Regions from separate parts of the Bittarella massiliensis (ex Durand et al. 2017) genome, predicted to be linked through region 4. Evidence: predicted binding sites of a transcription regulator. Region 4 holds the regulator's gene; each other region holds the start of a gene.

Region 1 (7,377 bases), on a different contig from region 4:
TTTCACGCCGGCGAAGTCTATGTGTTCAGCATCTATCACGTCATTGCCGTCGACGACCCCGTCGCCCCCTTTGCCGTTGATTGTGTGGACCTGTAATGGTAGAATGAGGAGGAGAGAGCTGTGAAACAGAAACTCACCGATCTCGCAGAGATCATCCGCAGCAAGAATTCCGGCCCTTACGAGCTGACGCTGGACATCATGTTCAAGGACTTTGCCAGCTTTGAAAAGGCCTGTGAGAAGAAGATCATCAACGAGGACGTGGTCTGCCGTCTCTACCACATCCCCCCGGAGAAGATCATCAACATCATCGAGTTCCAGCCGGCCAAGGCCATCAAGATCACCATCCAGCGCCCCATCTGTTCGGGCGACTTGGGAGAGACCGACGTCTACGGCGCCCAGCAGCACGCCCCGCTGCTGGACCTGGAATTTGACTGGTAAAAAAACGGACAGAGGGCCCGCAGCGGCGGGCTGTGGCGGCAGGCGCTTCGCGTGAGGGGCGCCTGCCGTCTTGCAGAGGAGGAGTGCCCCATGCCCTATTCCGATCGAATGCAGAAAAACCACCTGTACAGTGTCTTCTTCGCCCCCCGCGGCAACGTGCGGATGGCCGATTTGGGGATGCAGATCGCCCAGCAGTACCTCAGCCCCTTTGACCTGCTCATCGGCATTGTGGGGGAGGGGGGCTCGGGCAAGAGCATGCTGGTCAAGGGGATGTTCCCCGGGCTGGAACTCACCAACGACGACGAGGGGGTCAACGTCCGCCCCCTCCCCATCCTAGATGTGGACGAGGACGACTCGGGCTTTTACAGCCCCCACACCTATCACCTAGACATCCGCTTCGAGTCGGCCTTTACCCAGATGCACGTGCTGGCCGAGGCCATTTTAAAGGCCATCGATAAGAAAAAGCGGGTCATTGTGGAGCACTTTGACCTCATCTACCCCTTTTTGGGGGGGCGCAACGCCCACCTGCTCATCGGGGTGGGGGGCGAGGTCATCATCACCCGGCCCAACCTCTTCGGCCCCGAGCCGGAGGATCTGACCAAAATCGTCTTTGGCTCCATCCGCTTTCGCAAGATGGCCCACACCGCGGAAGACCTCTGTGAACACCTGATTTTGCAAAAGTACAAGGGCAAATACACCCACGGCGACGTCAAGCACGGCTTTGTGCTCAGCTTTGCCGAAAAGCCGGACATCGACCTGAAACGGTTGGAGACCGAGGTCAACGAGCTGATCGCCAAAGACATCCCCATCTCCTACTGCGATGAGGAGCACATCCTCATCGGCGACGAGCTGCACCACTGCACCGGGCCGCGGATGCACGTGCGCACCACCGGCGAGATCGAGGAGTTTGCCCTGCTGCAAGACCTGCCGGTGGAGCCCATGACCGGGCGGTACCTGCTGGTGGGCCTGGTGGGCAGCGATTGGGAGAAGGCCGGGGGCAAGGACTTCAATAAAATCGTCTTTTGACGCCCGGACCTTTCGCAAAGGGAGCGTTTTGCGGGGGAGACTGGGCCGCAGAGGGGCGAAAATCGACCAAAAGAGGTGCGCTGTCCGCAGATTTGTTGCTGTGGGCGGCGCACCTTTTGCGCGGCAGGACGGCCCGCAGGGGCTGCAAAGCGGGTTTTTCTGCGGTGTGTACACCGCAGAAGCGGCCGAGACAGTCCATTAGAAGTGGTCGGAACGGCCCGTTCAAATTGGCTGGCTGGACACAAGTCTCCGCTCTGAAGGGGGGGAGACAGCACCGTCGAAAAAGACGTGGCCGCAGTCTTATCTAGGGCAAAGATAGCTGAAAAATGGTGACAAGGAGTTTGCCTTGTCACCATTTTTCTATTGCTTAGGCAAAAAGGGAAGGGGAAGAACGACCTCTGCCCTTGGCAGACCCTTCGCCCCAGGCAACTCGGGGCCGCCGTCAGAGAAAGATTGCTGCCGGATGGCCAGAGGACAGCCCTAGTCGGAAAAGGGGTGGTTCCTGTTATCGCTCCCCTTTTTCCCAGCCAGAAGAGGACTTTGGAAGGGGGAAGTTTGGGGGATGAAGCGGGTCGCACTTGAAAAAGGATTGCGAACATTTTTGCTTGCCATGCCGGGGCTCTGATATTCGCCAAAAGAAGGGGGGCTAAAACGATAACAGCGCGAGAGTAGACGGCGGTTGGCCGCGGGAGAGGGCTAGGGAGCGGAGAGAGTCTTGTCCCCGGCCTACCGGGTCAAAGCGGAAAGGCCTGAAAAAATTTGGCGGGGGATGGAGGCACTCCCTCTTTTAAGAGGACAGACGACAGGAAAAAAGTGACAGGGGGATTTTGCTGCGGGGCAATTGACTTTTGCAGAAAAGGTGGTTAAAATAAAAAAAGAACAAATGTTTATTTTAAGATAGGAGGGGATGACGGTGGAGTTGCTGGAAAAGCTGGAGATCCTCTCTGATGCGGCCAAGTACGACGTGGCCTGCACCTCCAGCGGGGTGGACCGGGCCGGCAAGAAGGGACAGTTGGGGAGTGCGGCGGCCGCGGGCATCTGCCACAGCTTTACCGCCGACGGGCGCTGTGTCTCCCTTTTAAAGGTGTTGATGACCAACATCTGCGCCTACGACTGCAAGTACTGCGTCAACCGCTGCTCCAACGCCACCCCCCGCGCCGCTTTTTCGCCCCGGGAGCTGGCCGACCTGACCATCCAGTTTTACCGCCGAAACTACATCGAGGGGCTGTTTTTGAGTTCCGGCATCCTCAAAAACCCCGACTACACCTGTGAGCGGATGATCGAGACCCTGCAGATCTTGAGGGAGGAGTACGGCTTTCGCGGCTATATCCACGCCAAGGCCATCCCCGGGGCGGACGACCGGCTCATTGCCCGCCTGGGGATGCTGGCGGACCGGATGAGCGTCAACATCGAGCTGCCCAGCCAGCAGAGCCTGCGGCTGCTGGCGCCGGACAAGTCGAAGGCGGACATCTTTCGCCCCATGGGGCTGATTTCCAGCGGGATCGCCCAGAACCAGACCGACCTGGTGCGCTACCGGGGCGCGCCCAAATTTGCCCCCGCTGGGCAGAGCACCCAGATGATCATCGGCGCCACCCCGGACACCGACCTGCAGATCTTGCGGCTGACCCAGGGCCTCTACCGCAAATACGGTCTCAAACGGGTCTTCTTTTCGGCCTACACCCCGGTGCAGAGCGACGCCCTCCTGCCCGCCCTGACCACCAAGCCGCCCCTGTTGCGGGAACACCGCCTCTACCAGGCCGACTGGCTGCTGCGCTTTTACGGCTTCGACGCGGGGGAACTGCTGGACGAGCGGGCCCCCAATTTTAACCCCTACCTGGACCCCAAGTGCAACTGGGCGATCCACCACATGGAGCACTTCCCCGTCGAGGTCAACCGCGCCCCCTACGAGATGTTGCTGCGGGTGCCGGGCATCGGCGTCAAGAGCGCCCAGCGGATCGCCAAGGCCCGGCGGCTGGGCCCCCTGCACTTTGACGGGCTCAAAAAAATCGGGGTGGTGCTCAAGCGGGCCCAGTACTTTATCACCTGTTCGGGGAAGACGGCGGTGGGGCTGAAAATCAGCCCGGAGGCCGCCTTTCGCGTCCTGGTGTCCGAGCGCAGCGCCGCCATGCTCCCCCAAAACCGGCCGGAACAGCTCTCCCTGTTCGACGAGCCGCCGGTGACCCGAGAGGATGTGGTCTCTTGTTTGACCGGCCAGATTTGATTTACCTGCACGACGGCAGCTTTGCCGGATTTCTCTGCTGCGTCTTTGAGAGCTTTGTCAGGAGGGAGGCGCCCCTGGACATCGTCTGCCGGGAGGACTGCCAGACCGGGCTCTACGCCGTGCGGGAGATCGAGAGCGACAGGGCGCGGGCGGGCCGGGTCTTTCGCTCCATCGGCGAGCGGATGGGGGAGGAGGCCCGCCAGCTGGTGCAGAGGGCCTTTCTGTTCGGGGAAGGGGGGCGGGACCTCTGGCTCTACCGCTTCCTCTGCCGGGGCTACCGCTATGGACCTGCCGTCTGCGACATGCTGGGGGACGAGGCGGTGAGCCGGGTGCAGAAAATGGCCCTCTCGGTGTCGAACGAGGCGCACCTGCTGCTGGGGTTTGTCCGCTTTGCCGAGTACGACGGGGCCCTTCTCTCCCAAATTTCTCCCAAGCACTTTGTTCTGCCGGTCCTGCGGGAGCATTTTTGTGACCGCTACCCGGAGGAGACCTTTATGATCCACGACAAGACCCATCAGATGGCCCTGATCTACCGCCCGCACCGGGCCAAAATCGTCTCGGTCAAGGCGTTGGAACTCCCCCCCGACACCCCGCAGGAGCAGCTCTACCGCCAGTTGTGGCGGGGGTACCACCAGTCCGCCACCATTGCCGCCCGGGTCAACCCCCGCTGCCAGCGGGGAAACATGCCCAAACGCTTTTGGGGGGAGATGTGCGAGATGGCGGACCGGTCAGCCCCTCCTTTGGAGGGGGCGAGAGCCGCCGGGCTGCAGGGGCCGGAGCGGGGAGACGCCCCCTCGCCGCAAAGAAGTTCTCCCCATCGCCTGGCGGGGGAGTGACCTGTCCGACGGGGGAGCCCATCCGGCTTGAAGCGTCCTCCCAAAGGGTGTCTCGCCGGTCGGTGGACAGCCATTTGAAAAAGGGGGACCCCTTTTTGCCGCGGTGTCCGTGGGGAAGAAATTCGAGGGGATGGCCGGTGCCAGCAGATGAGAAAAACAGCGGGGAGGGGCGGCCGGCCCCTCCCTTTTTTATGCCCGGCGGGCGGCCTTCTGCGCGGAAAAATGCAGAGAAGTGCCGACGGACATCCCCGGAGAAGGAGGGGAAAGTGGTTTGACGGGGCGGGCAACCGGTCTTGGGCGGCCAATGGGGGAACCGCTGTCCGAGGCGAAGGACAAATTGGAAAGGCCCCTCCTGCTTTTGCCCTTGCCAAAGGGGAGAAGTCGTGGTAGAATCAATTAAACCGATAGTTTAATTAATAAAGAGGAGGAACAGCCGGTGGGAAGACGAAAGAAAGAACCCGCAGAGGCCCACCGGGGCCGCATCGCCCAGGCGGCAGCCGCCCTTTTTGCCAAGCGGGGGGTGGATTCGGTGACAGTGGAGGAAATCGCCCGGGAGGCGGGGTACAGCAAGGCCACCCTCTATGTCTACTTTCAGGGCAAGGAGGAGATCGTCGGCGCTCTCACTCTGGAGAGTATGCGGCGATTGCGGGACTGTCTGTCGTCCGCCCTCGTGGAGGGGACGGGCGCGCGGGGCCGCTACGACGCCGTCTGCGGGGCGCTCCAGCGCTACCAGGGGGAAGCGCCCTTCCTCTTTGGCCTGGCCCTGCGGGAAATCAACATCGATTGGGAGAGCCCCGACACCCTGCCGGTAGAGCGGGAAATCTTTGCCGTGGGCGAGGAGATAAACGACCTGATGGGCCACTTTCTGCGCGAGGGGATGGAGACAGGCGCGTTCCGCCCCGACCTGGAGATCCTGCCCACGGTGTTTGCCTTCTGGGCAATGCTGGCCGGCCTCATGCAGGTGGCCGCCAGCAAGGAAAAGTACATCGAAAAGGCGATGGGTCTCACCCGAGAGGCGTTTCTCGCCGGCGGGTTTGAAACCCTCTACCGCGCCATTGCCAGAGAGGAGGGGGCGAGATGAAACGACTGTTGGCGATTCTGGGGGGGCCGCACCCGGACGGCTCGACGGCGGCCATGTTGGCGTGCGCCGTCGCCGCTGCCGAGAGGGCCGGGTGGGCGGTGGACAGGGTGGAGCTCTACCGGGAGGAAATCGGCCTTTGCCGGGGCTGCCGCGCCTGCATCGAGACGGGGGGCTGCGTGGTGCCGGACGGGGTGCAGAGGATCGCCCGGCTCCTGCAGGGGTGCGATGCAGTCGTTCTGGCCGCCCCCACCTACTGGGCCAACCTGCCCGCAGCGGTCAAAAATCTCTTTGACCGGCTGCTCGGCACCGCGATGGAGGAGACCAAAACCTTCCCCAAGCCCCGGCTGTCGCCGCGCCAGCGGTACCTGCTGCTGACCGCCTGCAACACCCCGGCCCCCTTTGATTACCTCTGTGGGCAGAGCCGGGGGGCCATCCGCGCCATGGAGGAGTTTTTTCACACGGCGGGGATGAGGCGGATGGGGCGGGTCGTCTTTGCGGGCGCACAGGGGCGGGGGGAGCTGCCCCCTTCGCTGGAGAGAAAGATTTGCCGCTTTTGGCAGTGAGAGAGCTGCCCTGTAAAAACCCCCAGGGCCCATTCACGGGCCCTGGGGGTTTCTGCGCGGTTGGGGGTGTCTAGTCCCCTTCGGATGGGGGGACAACCAGGATATCGACGCTGTCCGAGGCTTTGCTCCCCTGGTACGCAACTTCCAGGGTGACGGTCGCCTCCCCCTCGCAAAGGGCTTCGACGGTGAGTGCGTCGTCCAGATCGGAGCGAACATGGACCACATCGGCGTTCTTTACGAGGCAGTTCCTGCCGGAGAGGTAGACCGGCGACTGGACCTCAAAGGGGAGGGTGCGCGTCTCCCCCACCTCCATGGTGACGTTGTCCGGGAGGATGTTCAGCGAAAGCTGAGGGGTCTCCTTCTTGCAGCCCGAGAGGGCCATCAAGAGGAGGGACCCGAGCAGCAGGGGAAAATACCTGGCCTTTTTCACAGTCGGCCCACCCCTTTCACACCGGGACGGGCGGAAATGGCCCGTCCGTTCATAACGGTTTTTTCCCAATTCCATTATACCATCTTTTTGCGCAAAGGGGGAGAGGGTGTTCCTTTTTAGAAAATCTTCCGCCTGTCAGTGCGCGCGGCTCTCGAGAGGGGCGGGGACGGCGGCGTTGGCCTGCCAAAAATCGAGAAAGACGCGCATCAGGGGGCCTGTCTTTCGGCGGCGGTGAAACCGCCAGAGCGCCCAGAGGACCAGCAGGGTCCCCAGCAGGCAGGCGATCATGTCGAGCATGGTGTCGTGGATGCCGGTGGTGAGCACGCGCTGGGGATCGGTGTGAAAGACAAAGTCGCAGGCGTACTCGGCAATCTCCCAGCAGGCGGCGATGAGCATGGGAAAGGAGAGGGCGAAGTAAAAGGCAAAGGGGGCGTCCTCCTTGGCGAGGGGGCGATTTCGTTTCAGGTAGGCAAAGAGGCAGAGGCCCAGCAGAGCAAAGAGAACGCCGGAGAGGAGGTGGACGAACTTGTCAAACCAGGGAAACCAGTGGTAGCCCTTCATGGCGATGCCCACCCCGTAGGCGAGAAAGGCGAAGAGGGCGACGGCCCGGCTGAGGGCGGGGACCGGCCGCAGGCGAAGGAGGCGGTAGGCCAGCGGCGGGATGAGGAGAAAGAGGGGGGCGGCGGCGGTGACCAACAGGTAGGGCCAGGGAAAACAGAAAAAATCCACCACCCCGATGGCCAGGGTGCCGGCGAGGTAGGCGGCGATGGCGGCGCGGCCGC
Region 2 (7,377 bases), on a different contig from region 4:
TCACCTTTGAGAGCAACCTGGACAACACCGTCATCACCTGCAAGCGGGGGGATGCGGTCCGCTTCTCCATCCTCCGCCTCCCCCGGGACGAGAGCGCCCAGAGCTACCAGTCCTCCGGCTTTGAAAAGATCGGCAGCAGCGGCAACTACATCTACTACTGCAAGCCGCAGGAGGACAGCAACCGGGAGTCGATCCTCAACGTGGTCAAGAGCGGGTTTTCCATTCTCAACTAACGACAGACAGGAGGGGCTTTGCGTGGCAAAAAAGACGATTTTGGTGGTGGAGGACGAGGAGAACATCCGCGAACTCATCTGCCTGAACCTGCAAAAATCGGGGTTTGAGGTGCTGGAGGCCGGCACCGGCGAGCGGGCGCTGGAGGTCTTTGCCGAGCGGGGAGAGGGCATCGACATGGTGATGCTGGACATCATGCTCCCCGGCATCGACGGGCTGAGCGTCTGCCGCCAGATCCGCGAGAAAAACAGCGCGGTGGGGATCATCATGCTCACCGCCAAGACCCAGGAGATGGACAAGATCAGCGGGCTGATGCTGGGGGCGGACGACTACGTCACCAAGCCCTTCAGCGTCTCCGAGCTGATGGCCCGGGTGGACGCCATCTACCGGCGGGTCTCGCTGCAAAACAGCCGCCCCCAGGAGGAGCTGGAGGTGGGGCCCTTCACCCTCAACCTCAAGAGCCGGATGCTCTTCAAGAGCGGGCAGCCGGTGGAGCTGACCCAGGTGGAGTACCAGATCATGGAGCTGTTCCTGAAAAACCCCGACGCGGTGTTGGGGCGGATGGAGATCTTGCAGAAGATCTGGGGCGACAACTACTACGGCGACGACAAGATCATCGACGTGAACATCCGCCGGCTGCGGATGAAGATCGAGGAGGAGCCCTCCCACCCCCGGCACATCAACACCGTCTGGGGCGTGGGCTACCGGTTCAAAGCGTAAAGAAGGCCCGCCCCGCCGCCGCGCGGGGCCCGGGCGCGAAGGGGAGTTTTCATGCAGAGCGTAACCAAGCGGTGGATGCTCAATTTTCTCACCATCATCGTCGTCATCCTCACCGTCGTCATGCTCCTCATCGTGGTGGGGGTGCGGGAGTTTTACTACTCCAGCGCCCAGCAGGTGCTGACCTCCCGCATCGAGGTGATGGTCAACGCCATCAAGTACCGCACCAGCGACGCCCTCACCCCCCAGGAACGGGTGGAGCAGGTGATCACCGGCTTTGAGGAGAAGACCAAATACGAGGTGATGGCCCTGGACCGAAACGGCGCCCCCACCGTCACCTCCAGCGGGTTTTACCCCGGCGACACCTTCACCGGGGTGGACTACGCCCGCGCCCTGCAGTCGGACAACGGCTATGGGGTCTACACCGGCCGGGCAAAGGACGCGGGGAACGTGATGTCGGTGTGCTATGTGTCCGACAGCCTGGGGGACGGCGTGGGCGGCATCCGGCTGGTCTGCGACCTCTCCCTGGTGGACGGGGAGATCTTCAAGACCGCCCTCTTCTTCCTCCTCTTCTCCACGGTGGTGGTCCTCTTCGTGGTCCTCTCCAGCACCTACTTCATCCGCTCCATCGTCACCCCGATCGGGCAGGTGGGGGTCATCGCCACCAAGATCGCCTCGGGGGATTTCAGCGTCCGCCTCAAGACCCAGCACAACGACGAGATCGGCCAGCTGTGCAACATCATCAACTACATGGCCGACGAGTTGCAGAAGGCCGAAGAGGTGAAAAACGACTTCATCTCCCAGGTCTCCCACGAGCTGCGCACCCCTCTCACCGCCATCAAGGGCTGGGGGGAGACGGTCCTCGACGCCGACCCGGTGGAGAACCGGGACACGGTGGAGCGGGGCATCCACGTCATCCTCAGCGAGACCGACCGCCTCTCGGGGATGGTGGAGGAGCTGCTGGACTTCTCGCGGATGCAGAGCGGCCGGCTGACCCTGGTGCTCTCGAAAATCGACGTCCTGGCCGAGCTGGAGGACGTGCTCATCATGTTCGGCGAGCGGGCCAAGCGGGAGGGGGTCACCCTAGAGAGCGAGCTGCCCGAGTTCGTCTCCCCGGTGTTCGGGGACAAAAACCGGCTGCGGCAGGTCTTTGTCAACATCCTCGACAACGCCCTCAAGTACAGCGAGAAGGACGGGACCATCCGCACCTCGGCGGCCGAGGAGACCGGCTATGTGGTCATCCGCATCGCCGACACCGGCCTGGGCATCCCCCGCAGCGACCTGCCCCGCATCAAGGAGAAGTTCATCAAGGGCTCCAACAGCCGCCGGGGCACCGGCATCGGCCTGGCGGTGGCCGACGAGATCATCGCCCTGCACAAGGGCCTTCTGACCATCGACAGCACCGAGGGGGAGGGGACGACCGTCACCATCTCCATCCCGGTGATGGACAAAAAGGTGGATTCCACCACCATGCAGATCGCAAAAATAGATGAAGAGGAGATACGGCGTTATCGTGAACAGCAACAACGGGACAAATAGCGGGCCCCGCCGCACCAAGATCGGCGGGCAGGCCCTGATGGAAGGGATCATGATGCGGGGGCTGGACTGTTACAGCGTGGCGGTCCGCCGCCCCGACGGGGGGATCGAACTGGAGGTCAAACCCGACAAGCACCTGGCGCGGTGGTACAGCCGGGTGCCCTTTGTGCGGGGTATCTTCAACTTTGTCTCCACCCTGGTGCTGGGCTACACCTGCCTGATGCGCTCGGCCGAGATCTCCGGCGCCCTGGACGAGGAGGAGCCCCCCAAGGCCCCCGCTCCGGCGAACGAGGGGAGCGGCGAAGGGGAGAGCGCCCCGCCGACCGGCGCGGGCGAGGAAGCGCCCCCGGCATCCCCCGCCCCGGTGGGCGAAGGGAGCGCGCCGGAAGGGACCGGCAGTGGGTTGGAGAGGCCCTCCTCCCCGGCCGCCGCCCCCGCCGGGGAGCGGCCCGCGCCCCTACATACCGCCGCCCCGGCGGCGGAGGAGAAAGAGGAGAAGGGCCTGGGGGCCGGCTTCTCGGTGGCGGTCAGCGTGCTGGCGGTCTTTTTGGCCCTGGCCCTCTTCATGGTGCTGCCCACCGCCATTGTGGGGGGACTGGGCAAGCTGGTGGAACTGGGCCGCTGGCGCACCCCGCTGGAGGGGCTGGTCAAGCTCTGCATCTTCCTGGGGTACATGGCCCTGGTCTCGCGGATGAAGGAGATCCGGCGGATGTTCGAGTACCACGGGGCCGAGCACAAGACCATCGCCTGCTACGAGCACGGCGAGGCCCTGACGGTGGAGAACGTCCGCCGCCACCGCCGCTTCCATCCCCGCTGCGGCACCAGCTTCCTGCTGATCGTCATCCTGGTGAGCATCCTGGTCTCCTCCTTTGTCTCCTGGCAGAGCCTCTGGCTGCGCATGGCGCTGAAGGTCCTCCTCCTGCCGCTGGTGATGGGCATCTCCTACGAGATCATCAAGTACGCCGGCGGGCACGACAACCTCCTCACCAAGGTCCTCTCGGCCCCCGGCCTCTGGCTGCAGCGCCTCACCGTCAAGGAGCCGGACGACTCGATGATCGAGGTGGCGGTGGCCGCCATGGAGGCCGTCATCCCCCAAAACGGGGAGGACGACCGGTGGTAGAGCCCTGCACGGTCCGCGCCCTCTGGCGGGAGGGGGAGGCCCTGCTGCGGGAGCAGGGGGTGGACGCCCCCAAGTTCGACGCGGCCGAGCTCCTCTGCCACGGGGCGGGCTTTTCCCGGGGCGAGCTGCCCCTGCACCTGCGTGACGAGCTGTCCGCGGCTGCGGCCCGGCGGGTGCGGGCCCTCTTTGCCCGCCGGGCGCGGCGGGAACCGCTGCAGTACCTGCTGGGCTGCTGGGCGTTTTACGGCCACCCCTTCCGGGTGGGGGAGGGGGTGCTCATCCCCCGGCCGGACACCGAGTGCCTGGTGGAGGCGGTGCTGGCCCGGGCCCCCCAGGGCCCCTGCACCATCGCCGACCTCTGCAGCGGCAGCGGCTGCATCGCCGTCGCCCTGGGGGCCGCCCTCCCCCAGAGCCGGGTGCTGGCGGTGGAGAAGAGCGGGCGCGCCTTCGACTATCTGCAGGCCAACATCCGCCTGAACAGGGTCGCGAACGTCTGGCCGGTGCGGGGGGATGTGCTGCGCTACCAGGGGGTCTGCCCGCCGCTGGACGTGCTGGTGGCCAACCCCCCCTATATCCGCCCGGAGGAGATGGAGACCCTCTCCCCCGAGGTGCGCGCTGAGCCGCGGGAGGCGCTGGAGGCCCCCGAGCGGGGGCTGGCCTTCTACCGCCACTTTGCCGCCGCCTACCGCCCGGTCCTCCGCCCCGGGGGGCTGCTGGCGGTGGAGATCGGCTGCGGCCAGGGGGCCGAGGTCTGCGCCCTCTTTCGCGGCCAGGGGTACGAGGGGGTCACCTGCCTGCAGGACCTGGGCGGCCTGGACCGGGTGGTGCTGGGCAGGCGCCCGAAATAGGGGAGGGAAGGGAGCTGCGGCAGGGCCGCGGCCCTCTTTTTTTGCCCTTTGGGGGGCGGGCGGCCCGGGGACACCGGTTTTTTCTGCCAGGGGCGGCAAAGGCCGCTGAACGCTTGCGGCAGCGGGAGAAATGCAGTATAATAGCTCTGTAATGGCAGTCGCGGCCCGGGCGGCGCGGCCGTCGTTTTTGGAACTGCTGTCTGCGCCATGCCCGCCCCGGCGGGAATGGTTCTATTTTTATCAACAGAGTGAACGAACGTTTGGGAGGACGATCCATGGCGGAAAAGAACAAGGCCAAGGAGACGGCTCAGGAGAGCCGTCAAAAGGCGCTGGAAACAGCTCTGGCCAACATCGAAAAACAATTTGGCGCGGGCGCTGTCATGCGCCTGGGCCAGCACTCCACCCTGAACATTGAGGCCATCTCCACCGGCAGCCTGTCGCTGGATATGGCCATCGGCGTGGGCGGGGTGCCCCGGGGCCGGGTGGTCGAGATCTACGGCCCGGAGAGTTCGGGCAAGACCACCGTGGCCCTGCACATCGCCGCCTCCGCCCAGAAGGAGGGGGGCACCGCCGCCTTCATCGACGTGGAGCACGCCCTCGACCCGGTCTACGCCGCCGCCCTGGGGGTCGACATCGACGCCCTGCTGGTCAGCCAGCCGGACACCGGTGAACAGGCCCTGGAGATCTGCGAGGCGCTGGTGCGCTCCGGCGCCATCGACGTGGTGGTCATCGACTCGGTGGCGGCCATGGTCCCCAAGGCCGAGATCGAGGGGCTGATGGGCGACAGCCACGTGGGGCTGCAGGCCCGGCTGATGAGTCAGGCCCTGCGCAAGCTCACCGGCATCATCGGCAAGACCAAGTGCGTGGCGGTCTTTATCAACCAGCTGCGCGAGAAGATCGGCGTCATCTACGGCAACCCCGAGACCACCGCCGGCGGCCGGGCGCTGAAGTACTACGCCTCGGTGCGCATCGACGTGCGCAAGGCCGAGACCCTCAAGGTGGGGGGCGAGTTCGTGGGCAACCACACCAAGGCCAAGATCGTCAAGAACAAGGTGGCCCCCCCCTTCAAGATCGCCGAGTTCGACATCATGTACGGCACCGGCATCTCCAAGGAGAGCGAGATCCTCGACATCGGCGTCAACATGAACATCATCCAGAAATCCGGCGCCTGGTTCAGCTACAAGGGCGAGCGGCTGGGCCAGGGCCGCGACAACGTGAAGAAGTACTTTTTGGAGCACCCGGAGGTGGCCCAGGAGATCGAGGCGACCATCCGCCAGAACGCGGCCGAGGCCGAAAAGTCGCTGATGCCCAAAAAGCCCGCCGCCCCGGCGGCCGTCCCTGCCCCTGCCTCAGCCCCCAGCGCCACCCCTGCCCAGCCCGCCCCCGCCGTGATGGACATCGACATCGAGGTGGAGGACTAGGCCATGCCCGAGTGCGGCGAGATCACCGGGCTGGAAAAGACCAAGCGGGGCCGGTACAGCGTCTTTGTGGACGGGGAATTCCTCTGGTCGCTGGACGGGGAGACCCTGCTCAAGAGCCGGGTGCGCCCGGGCGCGGTACTGGAATACGCCTATTTGGAAGAGGTCAAGGCCCAGTCCGACGCCGTGGGCTGCCGGGAGAAGGCCCTGACCCTGCTGGGCCAGCGGGCCTACGCCCGGGGGGAGCTGGTGGAGCGGCTCTGCCGCGACTGGCCCCGCCCCACCGCCCGCCAGGTGGTCGCCCAGCTGGAGGAGGCCGGGCTGGTCAGCGACGGCGACTACGCCTTTCGCCTGGCCGACGAACTCTACCGCTATAAGCACCTCTCCCGCCGCTTCATCGAGCTGGAGCTGCAAAAGCGGGGGATCGACCCCGCGCTCTGCCGGGAGGTGCTGGACGCCGGCGGCTTTGACGACGGCGCCAGCATCCGCGCCCTGCTGGAACAGAAGTACGCCGCCCGCCTGGGCGACCGGGCGCAGCGGCAGAAGGTGCTGGCCGCCCTGGCCCGCCGCGGGTTTGGCTACGGCGACTGCCGGGCCGCCATGGAAGAATACGACACCGATTACGAGACAGGAGACCCTTATGTCGATTAATGTGGGAATGGTCTCGCTGGGCTGCCCCAAAAACCAGGTAGACGGCGAGATCCTCTTAAACCTCATCCAACAAGATCCCGAGTTCGCCCTGCAGGGCGACCCCGAACAGTGCGACGTGGTGCTCATCAACACCTGCGGCTTCATCGACGACGCCAAGCAGGAGTCCATCGACACCATCCTCGAGTTCTGCGCCCTCAAAGAGACCGGGCGGCTGCGGTGCGTCATCGTCACCGGCTGCCTGGCCCAGCGCTACAAGGAGGAGATCCTGCGGGAGATCCCCGAGGTGGACGGGGTGGTGGGCATCGGCTCCAACGCCGAGATCGTCTCCATCATCCGGCGGGCCCTGGGGGGCGAAAAGGCCCAGTCCTTCGGCAGCGAGTACGACCTGCCCCTGGGGGGCGGCCGCATCCTCACCACCCCGGCCCACTACGCCTACCTGAAGATCTCCGAAGGCTGCTCCAACCGCTGCACCTTCTGCGCCATCCCCTACATCCGGGGGGACTTTCGCTCCCGCCCCATCGAAGAGGTGGTGCAGGAGGCCGGTGAACTGGCCGATTTCGGGGTCAAAGAGCTGATCGTCATCGCCCAGGACACCACCCGCTACGGGGAGGACCTCTACGGCGAGCCCAGCCTGGCCCGGCTGCTGCGGGAGCTGGTCAAGCTGCCCTTCCGCTGGATCCGGCTGATGTACTGCTACCCCGACCGGATCACCGACGAGCTGCTCTCCATCATCCGCGACAGCGACAACATCGTCAAGTACATCGACATCCCCCTGCAGCATACCAACCGCGAGGTGCTGCGGCGGATGGGCCGCAAGGGGGACGACCGCTGGGTGCGCTCGGTCATCGAGCAGATC
Region 3 (7,377 bases), on a different contig from region 4:
AGGAAATTCAGAAAATCTCCACCATTATCCGCAGCCAGGCGGAGGCGCGAAGCCAGACCTTTGCCGTCGAAATTGTCGACCTGCGGCACAACTGGGTCTACGGCGACGCGCTGCGGGTGGCGCAGGTCCTGATCAACATCCTGGGCAACAGCGTCAAGTTCACCCCCGTCGGGGGGATGATTTCCTGGGAAATCACCGAGCTGGAGGACGAGCCCGGCTGGGTGCGGATGAAGCAGGTCATCCGGGACAACGGCGTCGGCATGTCCCCGGAATTTTTGCCCCACCTCTTTGACTCCTTTGAGCAGGAGGACCGCGAAAAGAACGGGCGGCTGGGCAGCGGTCTCGGCATGGCGATCACCAAGCGTCTGCTCGACCTCATGGGCGGCACCATCTCGGTGGAGAGCGCGCCGGACCAGGGGACCACCTTTGTCGTCGAACTCCGCTTTCAGATCGCAGAGGGCGAGGCGGGAGTGCAGGTGGAGGGGGCGGGGACACCCGCCGACCACATCCAGGCGCTCCCCGCCGGCACGCGGGTGTTGCTGGTGGACGACAACGGCCTGAACCGGGAGATCGCCGTCGAGATGCTGACCCTCTTCGGCCTGTCGGTGGAGACGGCCGAGAACGGGGCGGAGGCGGTGCAGAAATTTGCCGCCAGCCGGCCGGGATACTACCGGGCCATCCTCATGGACATTCAGATGCCGGTGATGAACGGCTACGACGCGGCCCGCAAAATCAGGGGGCTTTCGCGGCCGGACGCGGGGAGGATCCCCATCGTCGCCATGACGGCCGACGCCTTCGCGGAGGATGTTCAGAGAGCCCTCGACGCGGGGATGGACGCACACCTGTCAAAGCCGATCGATTTTGAGCGGCTGTACACAGTCCTGCAAAATCTCTTGCAGTAGAAAAGGGGGCGAAACTGCCGATGAAATACGCGAGGAGAACCCTTGCCATCGCGCTCTGTGCAGCGGTGGCGGCGCAGGGGCTGTGTGGCTGTACCACCCGGGGCGAAATATGTGTGGAGCAGGAGACCGACCCCATTGTGCTGTCGTTTTTTATGCCCATGGGCGAACAGAAAAACGAGGGCTCCAACGTCTTTTTGAAACTGATCGACCAGTACAACGCCTCCCACGACGACGTGCAGATCCAGGTGGAAGGGCTCTCGATAAAGGACGGGTACAACGAGGTGCTGGAAAAGCGTCTGGCGTCCGGCCAGGGGGACGATCTCTTCGCCGTCAACGCCGACAGCGTCAAGTCCTTTGCTGCCAGCGGGTATCTGTGCGACCTGGCCGACCTGCCGGCCTGCAGCCGCCTCTACCCCGCGGCGCGGGAGCAGGCCGAGATCGACGGTCTGGTCTACACCATCCCCCTCACCATGGCGGCCTACGGGATGTATGTGAACACCGACCTGTTGGAAAAATACGGCCTTGAACCCCCCGACGACTACCCCTCCTGGATGCACTGCTGCCAGGTGCTCAAAGAAAACGGGGTGATCCCCTTTGCCGTCAACCGCTGGTATGCCATGACGGTGCCGGTGATGGCGAGGGGGCTCTACAAGCTCTACCAGTCCGACCGCTACGGCGAACTGGCCGAGGGCCTCAACGACGGGAGCATCCCCATCGGCGACTACATGCTGGAGGGCTTTCAGATGTTTGAGGAGTTCTTGGAGCAGGGGTATTACGGGGACGACCTGACCCGGGAGGGGGTGGACAGCATCCCGGCCTGCACCACCGACTTGCAGGCCTTTCAGGAGCAAACCGTCGCCTTTGCCTTCTTCAGCACCGGGGTGGAGAAGTACTTTGACGACGAGGGGGAGGGGATGCCCTATCAGGCGCAGGGGGTGCCCGCCCTGCCGGACGGGGCGGTCTGCCTGCCCTCCATAGCCGACCGGCTCTGTGTCAACGCCAACAGCAACCACCTGAAGGAGGCGCTGGAGGTGGCGGAGTACATGAGCGACGCCACCGCCGCCGAGCTGCTGACAGACGGAGGGGGCGCCCTGCCCTCGCGAGAGGGGCAGGAGGGGATGCCGATGGGCGCCGAGCACATGCAGAAGCTGCTGCCCCTGGTCAACCGGGAGGGACAGATCCCCATCGAGGACATGAATCTGCACTTCACCTATTGGGACACCACCCGCACCCTCTGCCTGGAGATGATCGACGGTCTTTCAGCCGAAGAGGCGGCAGAGAAGTACAACGCCATCCAACTGGAACAGATTGGCCGGTACGTGGGCGGATAAGCGCGTTGGAGAGGGCTCAAACGACCTGTTTGGCCCTCTCCGATTGCGTGTTAAAAGGTCCGACGGCCCTTTGGCGGGCGCAGAAGGGCCCCTGGGACAGGGGTTCCCTGGTGTTTTCTCTTTGCGTCCGTGGCGGGGGAGGTCTTTTGGCGGGCGCTCTCTGGCGCTGCCGCTTTTCCAGCAGCTCTCCCTGGCGGCGCTCTCCCGCCCTCCACCGCTGTGCCGAGGGGTGAGGGGAGGGGGACCGCCGCTCCCAAGCCAGTTTGCCCTGCCTTCTGAAATCGCTTTGCTACCCTGCTATAAAGCGGCCGCTCCCCCTGCATTTCCCGCGGCGATTTGGCAAAAATAGATATAAATTTCAATTCCTTACAAACAAATGTTTTCCCTTGTGAACCTTTTAAAGAGGGGGCTGCCGTGCTATAATATAGACTCGAGTTCTTGTGTGCGCGCCTTTGTCCGCCCAAGGGAAAAAAGGGGGAGACGAGGGCGGTCGCGCATGTCTTATATTGTCTATTTTTTGGTATTTTTGATAGTTGTCTGGTTATCTCGTCCCCGCCCGGCGGGGGCGGCAGGGAGGTGCAGAAATGGGAAATACGAACGGGTCTTTCAAACTGGTCTCCCCCTATCAGCCCACCGGCGATCAGCCCCAGGCCATCGCCGAACTGGTGGAGGGGATCGAGCGGGGGGACAGGGAGCAGACCCTGCTGGGGGTCACCGGCTCGGGCAAGACCTTCACCATGGCCAACGTCATCGCCCAGGTCAACCGGCCCACCCTGGTGCTGGCCCACAACAAGACCTTGGCCGCCCAGCTCTGTTCGGAGTTTCGGGAGTTCTTCCCCGAAAACGCGGTGGAGTACTTCGTGTCCTACTACGACTACTACCAACCCGAGGCGTACGTGGCCTCCACCGACACCTACATCGAAAAGGACTCCTCCATCAACGAGGAGATCGAGAAGATGCGCCACTCGGCCACCGCCGCCCTTTCAGAGCGGCGGGACGTCATCCTGGTGGCCAGCGTCTCCTGCATCTACTCCCTGGGTGACCCCATCGACTACCGGACCATGGTCATCTCCCTGCGCCCGGGGATGGAGAGGAGCCGGGACGATGTGGTCAAGCAGTTGGTGGACCTGCAGTACGAGCGCAACGACGTCAACTTCACCCGCAACAAGTTTCGGGTGCGGGGGGACGTGGTGGAGGTCTACCCCGCCTACTCCACCGAGACGGCGGTGCGCATCGAGTTCTTTGGCGACGAGGTGGACCGCATCTCCGAAATCAACCCCTTGACGGGGGAGAGCAAGAATGTGCTGGGCCACATCGCCATCTACCCGGCCAGCCACTACATCGTCCCCAAGGAGAAGATGCAGCGGGCCATCACCGACATCCAGGACGAGCTGCGCGAGCGCATCCAGTACTTCAAGTCCCACGACAAGCTGCTGGAGGCCCAGCGCATCGAGCAGCGCACCATGTACGACATCGAGATGCTGCAGGAGATCGGCTTTTGCAAGGGGATCGAGAACTACTCCCGCACCCTCTCTGGCCGGGCGCCGGGCAGCACCCCCAACACCCTCATCGACTACTTTCCCGACGACTTCCTCCTCTTTGTGGACGAGTCCCACGTGACCCTGCCCCAGGTGCGGGGGATGTTCGCCGGCGACTACGCCCGCAAGAAAAATCTGGTGGACTACGGCTTCCGCCTCCCCTCGGCCTTTGACAACCGCCCCCTGAACTTCGACGAGTTCTACGGCAAGATCAACCAGGCGGTCTTCGTCTCGGCCACCCCCGGCGACTTTGAGCGGGAGAAGAGCACCCAGATCGTGGAGCAGGTGATCCGCCCCACCGGTCTCACCGACCCGGAGGTGATCGTCAAGCCCATCGAGGGGCAGATCGACGACCTCTACACCGAGATCCAAAAGCGCACCGCCCGCAAGGAGCGGGTGATGGTGACCACCCTCACCAAGAAGATGGCCGAGGACCTGACGGCCTACCTGGAAAACATGGGGGTGCGGGTGCGGTACATGCACCACGGCACCGAGACCATCGAGCGGATGGAGATCATCCGCGACCTGCGGCTGGGCGAGTTCGACGTGCTGGTGGGCATCAACCTGCTGCGGGAGGGGCTGGACATCCCCGAGGTCTCCCTGGTGGCCATCCTCGACGCCGACAAGGAGGGCTTCCTGCGCAGTGAGACCTCCCTGGTGCAGACCATCGGCCGCGCCGCCCGCAACGCCGGCGGCCAGGTCATCATGTACGCCGACGTGGTCACCCGCTCGATGGAGGCGGCCATCCGCGAGACCGAGCGCCGCCGCGCCATCCAGCAGGCCTACAACGAGGCCCACGGCATCGTCCCCAAGACCATCATCAAGGCGGTGCGGGACGTCATCGAAATCTCCAAGAAGGACACCGACGACGTCAAGAAGTACAAGCGCCTCAGCCGGGAGAAGAAGGCCGAGATGATCAACAAGCTGACCAAGGAGATGCGCCAGGCGGCCCAACTGCTGGAATTCGAGCAGGCGGCCTTCCTCCGCGACAAGATCGAGCAGCTCAAATCCTTAAAGTAAAGCGAGGAAATACGACAGTGGCAATGGACAAAATCGTCATCAAAGGGGCCCGGGAGCACAACCTGAAAAACATCGACATCGAGATCCCCCGGGACAAGCTGGTGGTCTTTACCGGCCTCTCCGGCTCGGGCAAGTCCTCCCTGGCCTTCGACACCATCTACGCCGACGGCCAGCGCCGGTACGTGGAGAGCCTCTCCTCCTACGCCCGCCAGTTTCTCGGGCAGATGGAGAAGCCGGACGTGGATCTGATCGAGGGGCTCTCTCCGGCCATCTCCATCGACCAGAAGACCACCTCCCGCAACCCCCGCTCCACCGTGGGCACCGTCACCGAGATCTACGACTACCTCCGCCTCCTCTACGCCCGCATCGGCATCCCCCACTGCCCCATCTGCGGCAAGGAGATCAAGCAGCAGACCGTCGACCAGATCGTGGACAAGGTGCTGGCCCTCCCCGAGGGGAGCCGCATCCAGGTGCTGGCCCCGGTGGTGCGCGGGCGCAAGGGGGAGCACGTCAAGGAGTTTGAATCGGCCAAGCGTTCCGGCTTTGTGCGGGTGCGGGTGGACGGCAGCATCTTCGACCTCTCCGAGGAGATCAAGCTGGAGAAGAATAAGAAGCACACCATCGAGATCGTGGTGGACCGGTTGGTCATCAAGGAGGAGATCAAGTCCCGCCTGACCGACTCGCTGGAGACCGCCACCTCCATCTCGGGCGGGCTGGCGGTCATCGACGTCATCGGAGGGGAGGAGATGCTCTTCTCCCAAAACTACGCCTGCCCCGACCACGACATCAGCATCGAGGAGCTCTCTCCCCGGATGTTCTCCTTCAACAACCCCTACGGCGCCTGCGAGAAGTGCACCGGCCTGGGCACCTTTTTGCGGGTGGACCCCGATCTGGTGGTGCCGGACAAGTCCAAGTCCATCCGCGGGGGGGCCATCCGCGCCTCCGGCTGGTACTACAAAGACGCCTCCACCATCTCCCACATGTACTACGACGGGCTGGCCAAGGCCTACGGCTTCACCCTGAACACCCCCTTTGAGGAGATCTCGGAGGAGGGGCAGAACGCCATCCTCTACGGCACCGGCGACCGGGCCATCGACATGACCCGCCAGAACGAGTACGGCACCGGCAAGTACAAGACCACCTTTGAGGGGATCGTCAACAACCTGGAACGCCGCTTCCGCGAGACCAACTCGGCCTGGATGCGGGAGGAGATCCAGGAGGTCATGAGCTCGGTGCCTTGCCCCGACTGCGGCGGCAAAAAGCTGAAAAAGGCCTCCCTGGCGGTGACGGTGGCGGGGAAGAACATCATCGATTTCACCGACCTGTCGGTGGTGGACGCCCTGCGCTTCATCGGCTCGATGGAGCTCACCCCCCGCGACGAGATGATCGCCCACCAGATCCTCAAGGAGATCAAATCCCGGCTCAACTTCCTGCGCAGCGTGGGGCTGGGGTATCTGACCCTCTCCCGCGCCGCCGCCACCCTCTCGGGGGGGGAGAGCCAGCGCATCCGCCTGGCCACCCAGATCGGCTCCTCTCTAGTAGGGGTCCTCTACATCCTGGACGAGCCCAGCATCGGGTTGCACCAGCGGGACAACGACAAGCTCATCGCCACCCTCCGCCACCTGCGGGACATCGGCAACACCCTCATCGTGGTGGAGCACGACGAGGACACCATCCGCGCGGCCGACTACATTGTGGACATCGGCCCCGGGGCGGGTGTCAACGGGGGAGAGGTGGTGGCCCAGGGCTCTCTGCAGGACATCGAGGGCTGCCCGCACTCCATCACCGGGCAATACCTCTGCGGGGTCAAGAAAATCGAGGTGCCCGCGTCCCGGCGCAAGGGGAGTGGCAAGTTCCTCGAGGTCAAGGGCGCGACCCAGAACAACCTCAAAGAGGTGAACGTGAAGATCCCCCTGGGCACCTTCACCTGCGTCACCGGGGTCTCGGGTTCGGGCAAGTCCTCCCTCATCAACGAGGTGCTCTACAAGACCCTGGCGCAAAAGCTCAACGGCGCCAAGTCCAAGCCGGGCAAATGCCAAAAGGTCCTGGGTCTCAAACACCTGGACAAGGTCATCGGCATCGACCAGTCGCCCATCGGCCGCACCCCCCGCTCCAACCCGGCCACCTACACCGGGGTGTTCACCGACATCCGCAACTTCTTCGCCCAGACCGCCGATGCCAAGGCCAAGGGTTACAGCTCCAGCCGCTTCTCCTTCAACGTCAAGGGCGGGCGCTGCGAGGCCTGCCAGGGCGACGGCATCATCAAGATCGAGATGCACTTCCTGCCGGACATCTACGTCCCCTGCGAGGTCTGCGGCGGCAAGCGGTATAACCGGGAGACTTTGGAGGTAAAATACAAGGGCAAGAGCATCTACGACGTGCTGGAGATGTCGGTGGAGGAGGCCTGCGCCTTCTTTGAGAACATCCCCCGCATCCGCGAAAAGCTGCAGACCCTGCTGGACGTGGGGCTGGGCTACGTCAAGTTGGGCCAGCCGGCCACCACCCTTTCGGGCGGCGAGGCGCAGCGGGTCAAGCTGGCGCTGGAACTCTCCCGCCGGGCCACCGGCAAGACCGTCTACATCCTGG
Region 4 (7,377 bases):
CTCTTTCGCATGATCGCAGCGTACAGCTTTGCCTCTCTCCTCGGGTTTTACACGGTGGCGGTGGCCTACTTTTTCAGCTATACCTCCGAGTCCATCCTGGCCTATATCCGGGTCCGCTCCGGCCGCTGGCGGGAAAAGGTCGTCACCGGTGGCGCGTCTCCTGTGGCTGAGGGAAACGATGCCCTCTGACATACCCAAATCTTTAGAAATAGCGGTCAAGACAGAGAAAGCCCCCTGCTCGCAATGAGCAGGGGGCTTTCCCCGGAAAGTATGAAAAAGTGGCGCCAAGTGCCATCTGGTCGACTGGTCTTAGTGGAGGGTCTCCACCGAAATTTTGTCGTAGTTTTTGTTGTAGGTGACCTCTTGCTTGCTGATTTTCTCCTCCAACAGGTCGTTGAAGAGGGCATCCTTGCAGGCGGTCACCAGGGAGTCGTGGTTTTCGTCGATATAGCTCTGATCGATGGGCAGCTTTTTGATGATGTGATAGCCGTACGAGGTCTTGACCACGTCACTGATCTCCCCCTCGGCCAAGGCAAATGAGGCGTCTTCAAACTCCTCCACCATCTCGCCGGGGCCAAAGTAGTAGCCGTCCTCGGTCAGGCCGGGGTCTTCGTTGTACTGGCTCACCAGGGCGGCAAAGTCCTCGCCGCTGCGGGCCCGCTCCAGGATCTCCTGGCTCAGGGCCTCGGCATTCTCGGTCTCGTTGGTCACCAGGACGTGGCTCACATGGGCGTATCGCTTCTGCAAGAACTCGCCCAGCACCTCGTCGGTGACCTCCATGGTGCCACCCTCGCCAAAGAGGTGATTTTCAACCTTCTGTTGCAGGTAGCTGGTCTGCATCAGCTGCAGGTAGAGGTCCTCGGTGAGGTAGGCGGATGTCATCGCCTCCTGGAAGGCCTCTTCCGACTCGTAGCTCTCTTTGACAGAGGCCAGCTGGCTGTCGGCGCTGGTCTTCTCCTCGTCGCTGAGGGAGAGGCCGTACTCGTCCGCCAGGGCGCGGATGGCGCGGTTGGACTGCAGCGCCTTGAGCACGTAGTCGGAGAGCTGGGCCTTGACCTCGTCCTGCCCTTCCCAGGCGGTGTCGTCGCCGTTATCATAGCCGTATTTCATGTTGAGAAAGTAGTAGCGGTACTCGTCCATCGAGACCTTGTCCCCATCGATGGTCATGACCACCGGCATGGAGACGCCTTTGCCGTCCACCACGAGAGGGGAGTTTTTGGCCCCGCAGCCGGTCAGGGCGGCGAGGGTCAGTAGAGAGGCGGCGCCGATGGCGGCGACGCGCTGAAAACGCTGGGAAAGATGCATATAGCTTCTCCTTTTCTCTGTGGTTGGGCACATCTTTAGCTTACCCAACCAATGTGTAGACTGTGTGAAAAGTGTGAAAATCCTTTGCGAAATGAGCGGCAGTGCGGGGAAAAGACAGATAAACCCCGAGTAATATCCAATCCAGTGGAATTCTGGCGGATGAATTTTCCACAGCTGTGGAATTCGATGTTGAAAACCCCAACATCATGGGAATTGTCGCTGCGCAAAATGCGAAAGTTTTCCACACCCAGTGCGCAATTGCAAGAGAACAAAGTTTTTGGTATACTATTTGTAAATATCGCACCAAGGCCACCGGCTTTTTGACCGGGGGAAAGGACTTTTCATGACGCATCACAAATCATCCAACCAATCACGGCGATTTGCCCTCGCCCCAGTGCTGCTTGTGCTGTTGGGCCTTTTGGCGCTGTCTCTGCCCGCCCGGGCAGCCGACGCCCTCTACCGCTTCACCCACAACGGGCAGGACCTGTTGGCGGTGGGAACGGTCACCTCGGTGGGGGAGGGGAGCATCACCTTCTCCATCAGCGAGATCCTCAAGAGCTCCTCTTCCATCGGCGGCGGGAGCAGCCCTTTGCCCTCCAGCGAAGTCCGCCGCGAAATCAAGGTGGAGCGGGGCGAGGCCCTGCGGGACCTGCAGCCGGGGGACGCGGCCATCCTCTCTTTGAAAAAGAAGATGTGGGGCAGTTTTGCCCTGGACAACGGGGCGTACCGGCTGGACGGCACCGCCCTGCCGGTACAGGCCTCCACCCTTGCGGGGGAGGAAAACGCCGAGACGGCGGCGGTGACCTTCTTTGTCAACTCCCGCGGGGTCTTCTGCGAGTTTGCCTTTGAGGGGGACGACGGGCGGGTCGCCCTGACCTACAAGGGACAGGACTACCTCATCTATGACCGGGCGACCGGGGGGATACAAAACCCGCAGATACCGGGTACCCCCAGCCGTCTGCCCACCGAGCCCAAAGGGGATGACTGGTTTGCCAACTGGCAGTCCCCGGCCGTTCTCATCGGCATTCTGGCGATGGTGGCCGGCGGGGCGATCACCCTGCGCATCCTCTTTAAAAAGAGAAAGGGCCGGCACACCATCTATCTCAAATAGCGGCGGCCGCTGGGCGGAAAGCGAAAAAATGCCGCCAACCTTGCGGGCGGCGGCATTCAAAAGCCTGAGGGGTGCTTTTGAGGAGGATAGTGCAGTCCTAAAAACATTTGCGGCATTGTCTTTAGGCTTGCTCTTATTATAGCCCCGAAGCCCAATTTGTTGTGAATGATATGTAAATAAAAGGTGAAAAAACCTGAGCGATCATTTGAATTTTAGAGAGAGGGTGAGAGCCGTGGAAAAGGTGGAGCGAAAAAAGAGGGAGCTGCTGGAGTTCCTGCACCGCCAGGTGGGGGAGGGCATCCCTCCCTCGGTGCGGGAAATCTGCGCGGCCATGGGCTTTAAGTCGACCTGCACCGCCCACAAGTACCTGAAGATGCTCGAGGAGGACGGCGAGATCGAGGTGGTCCACGGCTCCAACCGGGGCATCCGCATCACCGGGCGGCGCACCGCCGCCATCCCCCTGCTCGGCACGGTGGCGGCGGGCACCCCCATTTTGGCCCAACAAAATATCGAGGACTACATTGTCAGCGACCTGCGGGGGGAGGGGCTCTTCGCCCTGCGGGTCAAGGGCGACAGCATGATCGGCGCCGGCATCTTTGAGGGGGACATCATCCTGGTGCAGCAGACGCCTGAGGCCCGCGACGGCGAGATCGTGGTGGCCCTGATCGAGGAGGAGGCCACCGTCAAGCGCTTTTACCGAGAGCCGGACGGCCGCGTTCGCCTGCAGCCCGAAAATGACCGCCTGTCGCCCATCTACCCCGACACCGTGGCCATTCTGGGCCGAGTGGTGCGGCTCATCCGCAACTACTAAAAAGTCGACAGGGCAGAGGCTGTCCCGGGTCGTTGCCGGGGCGGCCTCTGTATTTTTTGTGTCGCTTGTCCCTTTTCCACAGGCCTTTTCCGCCGCCCCTGTACGCCGAATCATACCGCCTTCTTGCACTTCATGTACTTAGCTGAGGGGGAGGATGGCCCCCTTATCCTGTTCTTCCGGCCATCCCGCGCCGGCAGCGGGAAAAGAGCCCTTGTTCCAGCGGGTTTTGGCCGCGGGCAATTGCGGGGGAGAAAGGAAATATCTTTTCCAGTTGCTCTTGTTGGCTGCCATGAGGAGAGCTCGGGCGGAAATGGGGAGAAGTTGCGCTGCCTTCTACATTTAGGGGGCCGTACCTCCTCTCTTTGCACGGGCTTTTCCTCTGCGCGCCACCCATCTCCACATGCCCCGCTGCAAGGAATGGACGCCCTCTTTTCTCTGGCCTTCTGACTGGTTCCATGCCGACGGCGGGGAAAGCGCTTTTTTCTTGGCGGGTTCTGGTCGTGGATGATTATGAGGAAAGAAGGCATCTGCCCCGCAACTCTCGCCGATTGCCAGGGTCGAGAAGTCAGATTTTCATTGAGAGGGGGGAGCCTACATTTGGGAGGGCGGGTCCCTCTTTTTTCGCGATTTTTTTGCTTCTACATGCTGCTCATACCGCTGTCTCACACTCCGCTGTGAGGAGGGAATGCCCTCTCCCCGGCCTTATGCCGACAGCGGGTAAAAGCCCTTATTTCAGTGGGCTTTGGTCGCGGACAATCGCGGAGGAGGGAAGTATCTTATCCATCCTATCACCCCCCAGCGGCTGTCAGAAGGAGGGGTATCCTCCTAGTTGAGATGGGGAAAAGCCGCCCCGCCCTCTGCATTTTTGGGGGCCGTATCTGCCCACAAAAAGACGATATGGTCGACTGCGGGCAAAAGGGAGAAAACAAAGACTAGATTTGGCGCTTGCGATGAATTTTTTGACTATTTTTTGTGAGATATTTTTGCTTTTTTAGGCGCGGCGGTGTATAATAAGACAGTTAAAGGGCTTGTACAGCCGGACGAGGGGACATCGCGCTTCCGCCGGCTGCTTTTCCTGCCGCGGGCAGCGAGCCAAAACCGTTTGAAAGCCAGCCATTCTTGGGGAGGAACACAGTTTGACTAGAAACGATTTGAGAAATATTGCCATTATCGCCCACGTCGATCACGGCAAGACCACCTTGGTAGACGAGATGCTCAAACAGGGCGGCATCTTCCGCGAAAACCAGGTGGTGCGCGACCGGGTGATGGATTCCGGCGCCCTAGAGCGGGAGCGCGGCATCACCATTCTCTCCAAAAACACCTCGCTCTTTTACAACGGGGTCAAGATCAACATCATCGACACTCCGGGCCACGCCGACTTTGGCGGCGAGGTGGAGCGGGTCTTGCAGATGGTGGACGGCGTGCTGCTGCTGGTAGACGCCTTCGAGGGCCCCATGCCCCAGACCCGGTTCGTGCTGGAGCGGGCGCTGGCCCTGGGCCACACCATCATCGTGGTGGTCAACAAGGTCGACCGCCCCGACGCCCGCCCCGAGGAGATCGAGGACGAGGTGCTGGAACTGCTCCTGGACCTGGACGCCAGCGAGGAACAGCTGCAGAGCACCTTTGTCTACTGCTCCGGCCGGGAGGGGACCGCTTCGCTGGATTACAGCGACCTGGGGGACAACCTGATCCCCCTCTTCAACGAAATCATCGAAAAGGTGCCCGCTCCCAAGGGTGATTCCGAGCTGCCGATGCAGATGCTGGTCAGCTCCATCGACTACAACGAGTACGTGGGCCGCATCGCCATCGGCCGCATCAAGCAGGGCACCATCAAACAGGGGCAGGAGGTGGTGGTCACCAACTACCACGGCGACCAGACCCCCCGCCGGGGCAAGGTGGTCAACCTCTACCAGATCGACGGCCTGACTCGCGACGCGGTGGACAGCGCCCAGTTCGGCGACATCGTCTGTGTCTCCGGGGTGGAGAACATCACCATTGGCGACACCATCTGCGCCCCCGACGCGCCGGAGCCGCTGCCCTTTGTCAAGATTTCCGAGCCCACCATCGAGATGACCTTCTCGGTCAACGACAGCCCCTTTGCCGGGAGAGAGGGCAAATACGTCACCTCCCGCCAGCTGCGTGACCGGCTCTTCAAAGAGCTGCTCAAGGACGTCTCCCTGCGGGTGAGCGAGACCGACACCACCGAGAGCTTCAATGTGGCCGGGCGGGGCGAGATGCACCTCTCCATCCTCATTGAGACCATGCGCCGGGAGGGGTATGAGCTGCAGGTCAGCACCCCCCGCGTCCTCTTCCACGAGGAGAACGGCAAGCGGATGGAGCCCGTGGAGCGGGTGACCATCGACGTGCCGGAGGAGTGCGTGGGCAGCGTGATGGAGAAGATGGGCACCCGCAAGGGCCAGCTGGTGGAGATGCACCCCACCGGCAACCGGATGCGGCTGGAGTTCCTGATCCCCTCCCGCGGCCTCTTCGGTTACCGCAGCGAGTTCCTGACCGACACCAAGGGCGAGGGCATCCTCAACACCATCTTCGAGGGGTATGAGGAGTACAAGGGCGAGATCCCCACCCGCCAGGTGGGCAGTCTGGTGGCCTACGAGACCGGGACCGCCGTCACCTACGGCCTCTTCAATGCCCAGGAGCGGGGCACCCTTTTCATCCCCGCCCAGACAGAGGTGTACGAGGGGATGATCATCGGCTCCAATCCCAAGGCCGAGGACCTGGTGGTCAACGTCTGCAAGACCAAGCACCTGACCAACACCCGTGCCTCCGGCTCCGACGACTCGCTGCGGCTGACCCCGCCCCGGGTGATGAGCCTGGAGGAGTCGCTGGAGTTCATCTCCGACGACGAACTGGTGGAAGTCACCCCTGAGTCGATCCGCCTGCGCAAGAAGATCTTGAACAATCAGCAGCGGGCCAAGATCACCCACCGCAAATAAGAGGGCGAGCGATTATCTGCTCCGGCGCACAGAAAATCCTGTGCGCCGGAGCTTTTTCTTGCCCAAAAGGGAGAAATTTTGCTGCTTGCGTCCCTTTTAGAAGTGTCGTCTTGCCAAGCAGAGGGCTTTTCTGTATGATAGAGAAAGGAAAGGGGAGATCGGTTTGCGTCGGGAAAAATCGTGTGGCGGGGTGGTGTACACCAAGGAGGGCGGCCAGCTTCGCTTCCTGCTGATTCGGCATAAAAAGGGCGGCCATTGGGCCTTTCCCAAGGGGCACATGGAGGCCGGCGAGAGCGAGCGGCAGACGGCCCGCCGGGAGATTTTGGAGGAGACCGGCGTGCAGGTGAAGATGCAGGGCAAGTTCCGGGAGAGCGTGGCCTATGACATCGGCACCATCATCCACAAGACGGTGGTCTACTTCCTCTGCGAGATCGTGGGGGAACCCGAGGTCACCATCCAGGAGGAGGAGATCTCCGACTACGCGTTTTTCGGGCCGGACGAGGTGCCGGGGCACCTGACCTACTCCAACGACAAGCACACCTTTGCCAAGGCCTTGCGATATATAAAATCTCGCAATTTGGCTTGACAACGGTCGGCAGCCGGTGTATTATGTATAAGCACGTTACAAGCGCCAATAGCTCAGCTGGATAGAGTGTCTGACTACGAATCAGAAGGTCGGGGGTTCGAGTCCCTCTTGGCGCACCAAGCAAGCCACTCACAACTTTTTTGTGAGCGGCTTGCTTTTTTGTATCTGCCAAGGGGCGTGCGGCAACGCCTTAACTGCCCTGCCTACTGGCACAGAATAGAGAAAAATGAAAAAGGGCCATAGGTTTTTCTGTGGCCTTTTGTTTTTGCAGCAGGTTTGAGGCGCATGTTGCATCGAAACCGCTGGAGACCGTACCTGCTCCCCTTTAAAACAGAAGGGAGACCGGCCGATGGGCTTTTTTAGCGGATCCGGTGGGGAGCCGGCAAGGCCCTACCGCCACCGCCTTCAGCAGTCGGAGAGGAGGAAAAGAGGAGGCGGTTTTGCCTTATGAGAAGAGGGCGTTTTTTGGAGGAGAAGGAAAAGCAGGGAGAGCAGCTGCGCTGCAAATGTCAAGTCTTGTCTGCACAGGGAAAAGTCGGTATACTATCTTCTTGTGGCATCACGCGAAAGGACTGATTTTTGGTTTGCAGTTGATCGAAGAGGTATTTGC

Evidence for each region. Region 4 encodes LexA, which represses DNA repair genes until DNA is damaged. Its sites were predicted from a motif close to CNAACANNTGTTNG; they were not measured.
Region 1: a site for LexA is predicted at 2,341-2,354, ahead of GT748_RS07490 (putative DNA modification/repair radical SAM protein). Genes of this name have one in related genera too.
Region 2: a site for LexA is predicted at 4,702-4,715, ahead of recA (recombinase RecA). Genes of this name have one in related genera too.
Region 3: a site for LexA is predicted at 2,603-2,616, ahead of uvrB (excinuclease ABC subunit UvrB). Genes of this name have one in related genera too.

What each region holds. Positions count from the first base shown of each region.
Region 1 covers NZ_WWVY01000005.1:83,264-90,640, reverse strand. Annotated here, with positions in the region: gene GT748_RS07505 (acyclic terpene utilization AtuA family protein) at 1-96, shown strand, start outside; gene GT748_RS07500 (DUF4387 domain-containing protein) at 121-438, shown strand; gene GT748_RS07495 (hypothetical protein) at 529-1,464, shown strand; gene GT748_RS07490 (putative DNA modification/repair radical SAM protein) at 2,372-3,685, shown strand; gene GT748_RS07485 (TIGR03915 family putative DNA repair protein) at 3,664-4,521, shown strand; gene GT748_RS07480 (TetR/AcrR family transcriptional regulator) at 4,958-5,602, shown strand; gene GT748_RS07475 (flavodoxin family protein) at 5,599-6,165, shown strand; gene GT748_RS07470 (hypothetical protein) at 6,236-6,595, opposite strand; gene GT748_RS07465 (DUF2238 domain-containing protein) at 6,731-7,377, opposite strand, start outside.
Region 2 covers NZ_WWVY01000012.1:18,961-26,337, forward strand. Annotated here, with positions in the region: gene GT748_RS15600 (hypothetical protein) at 1-233, shown strand, start outside; gene GT748_RS12440 (response regulator transcription factor) at 256-951, shown strand; gene GT748_RS12445 (HAMP domain-containing sensor histidine kinase) at 1,003-2,487, shown strand; gene GT748_RS12450 (DUF1385 domain-containing protein) at 2,462-3,604, shown strand; gene prmC (peptide chain release factor N(5)-glutamine methyltransferase) at 3,598-4,452, shown strand; gene recA (recombinase RecA) at 4,728-5,873, shown strand; gene GT748_RS12465 (regulatory protein RecX) at 5,877-6,521, shown strand; gene rimO (30S ribosomal protein S12 methylthiotransferase RimO) at 6,511-7,377, shown strand, end outside.
Region 3 covers NZ_WWVY01000010.1:59,685-67,061, reverse strand. Annotated here, with positions in the region: gene GT748_RS11805 (ATP-binding protein) at 1-902, shown strand, start outside; gene GT748_RS11800 (ABC transporter substrate-binding protein) at 923-2,233, shown strand; gene uvrB (excinuclease ABC subunit UvrB) at 2,818-4,791, shown strand; gene uvrA (excinuclease ABC subunit UvrA) at 4,809-7,377, shown strand, end outside.
Region 4 covers NZ_WWVY01000016.1:21,371-28,747, reverse strand. Annotated here, with positions in the region: gene GT748_RS13610 (MATE family efflux transporter) at 1-189, shown strand, start outside; gene GT748_RS13605 (peptidylprolyl isomerase) at 310-1,305, opposite strand; gene GT748_RS13600 (hypothetical protein) at 1,649-2,416, shown strand; gene lexA (transcriptional repressor LexA) at 2,649-3,227, shown strand; gene typA (translational GTPase TypA) at 4,364-6,181, shown strand; gene GT748_RS13585 (bis(5'-nucleosyl)-tetraphosphatase) at 6,345-6,767, shown strand; tRNA gene GT748_RS13580 (tRNA-Arg) at 6,810-6,886, shown strand; gene GT748_RS13575 (hypothetical protein) at 7,352-7,377, shown strand, end outside.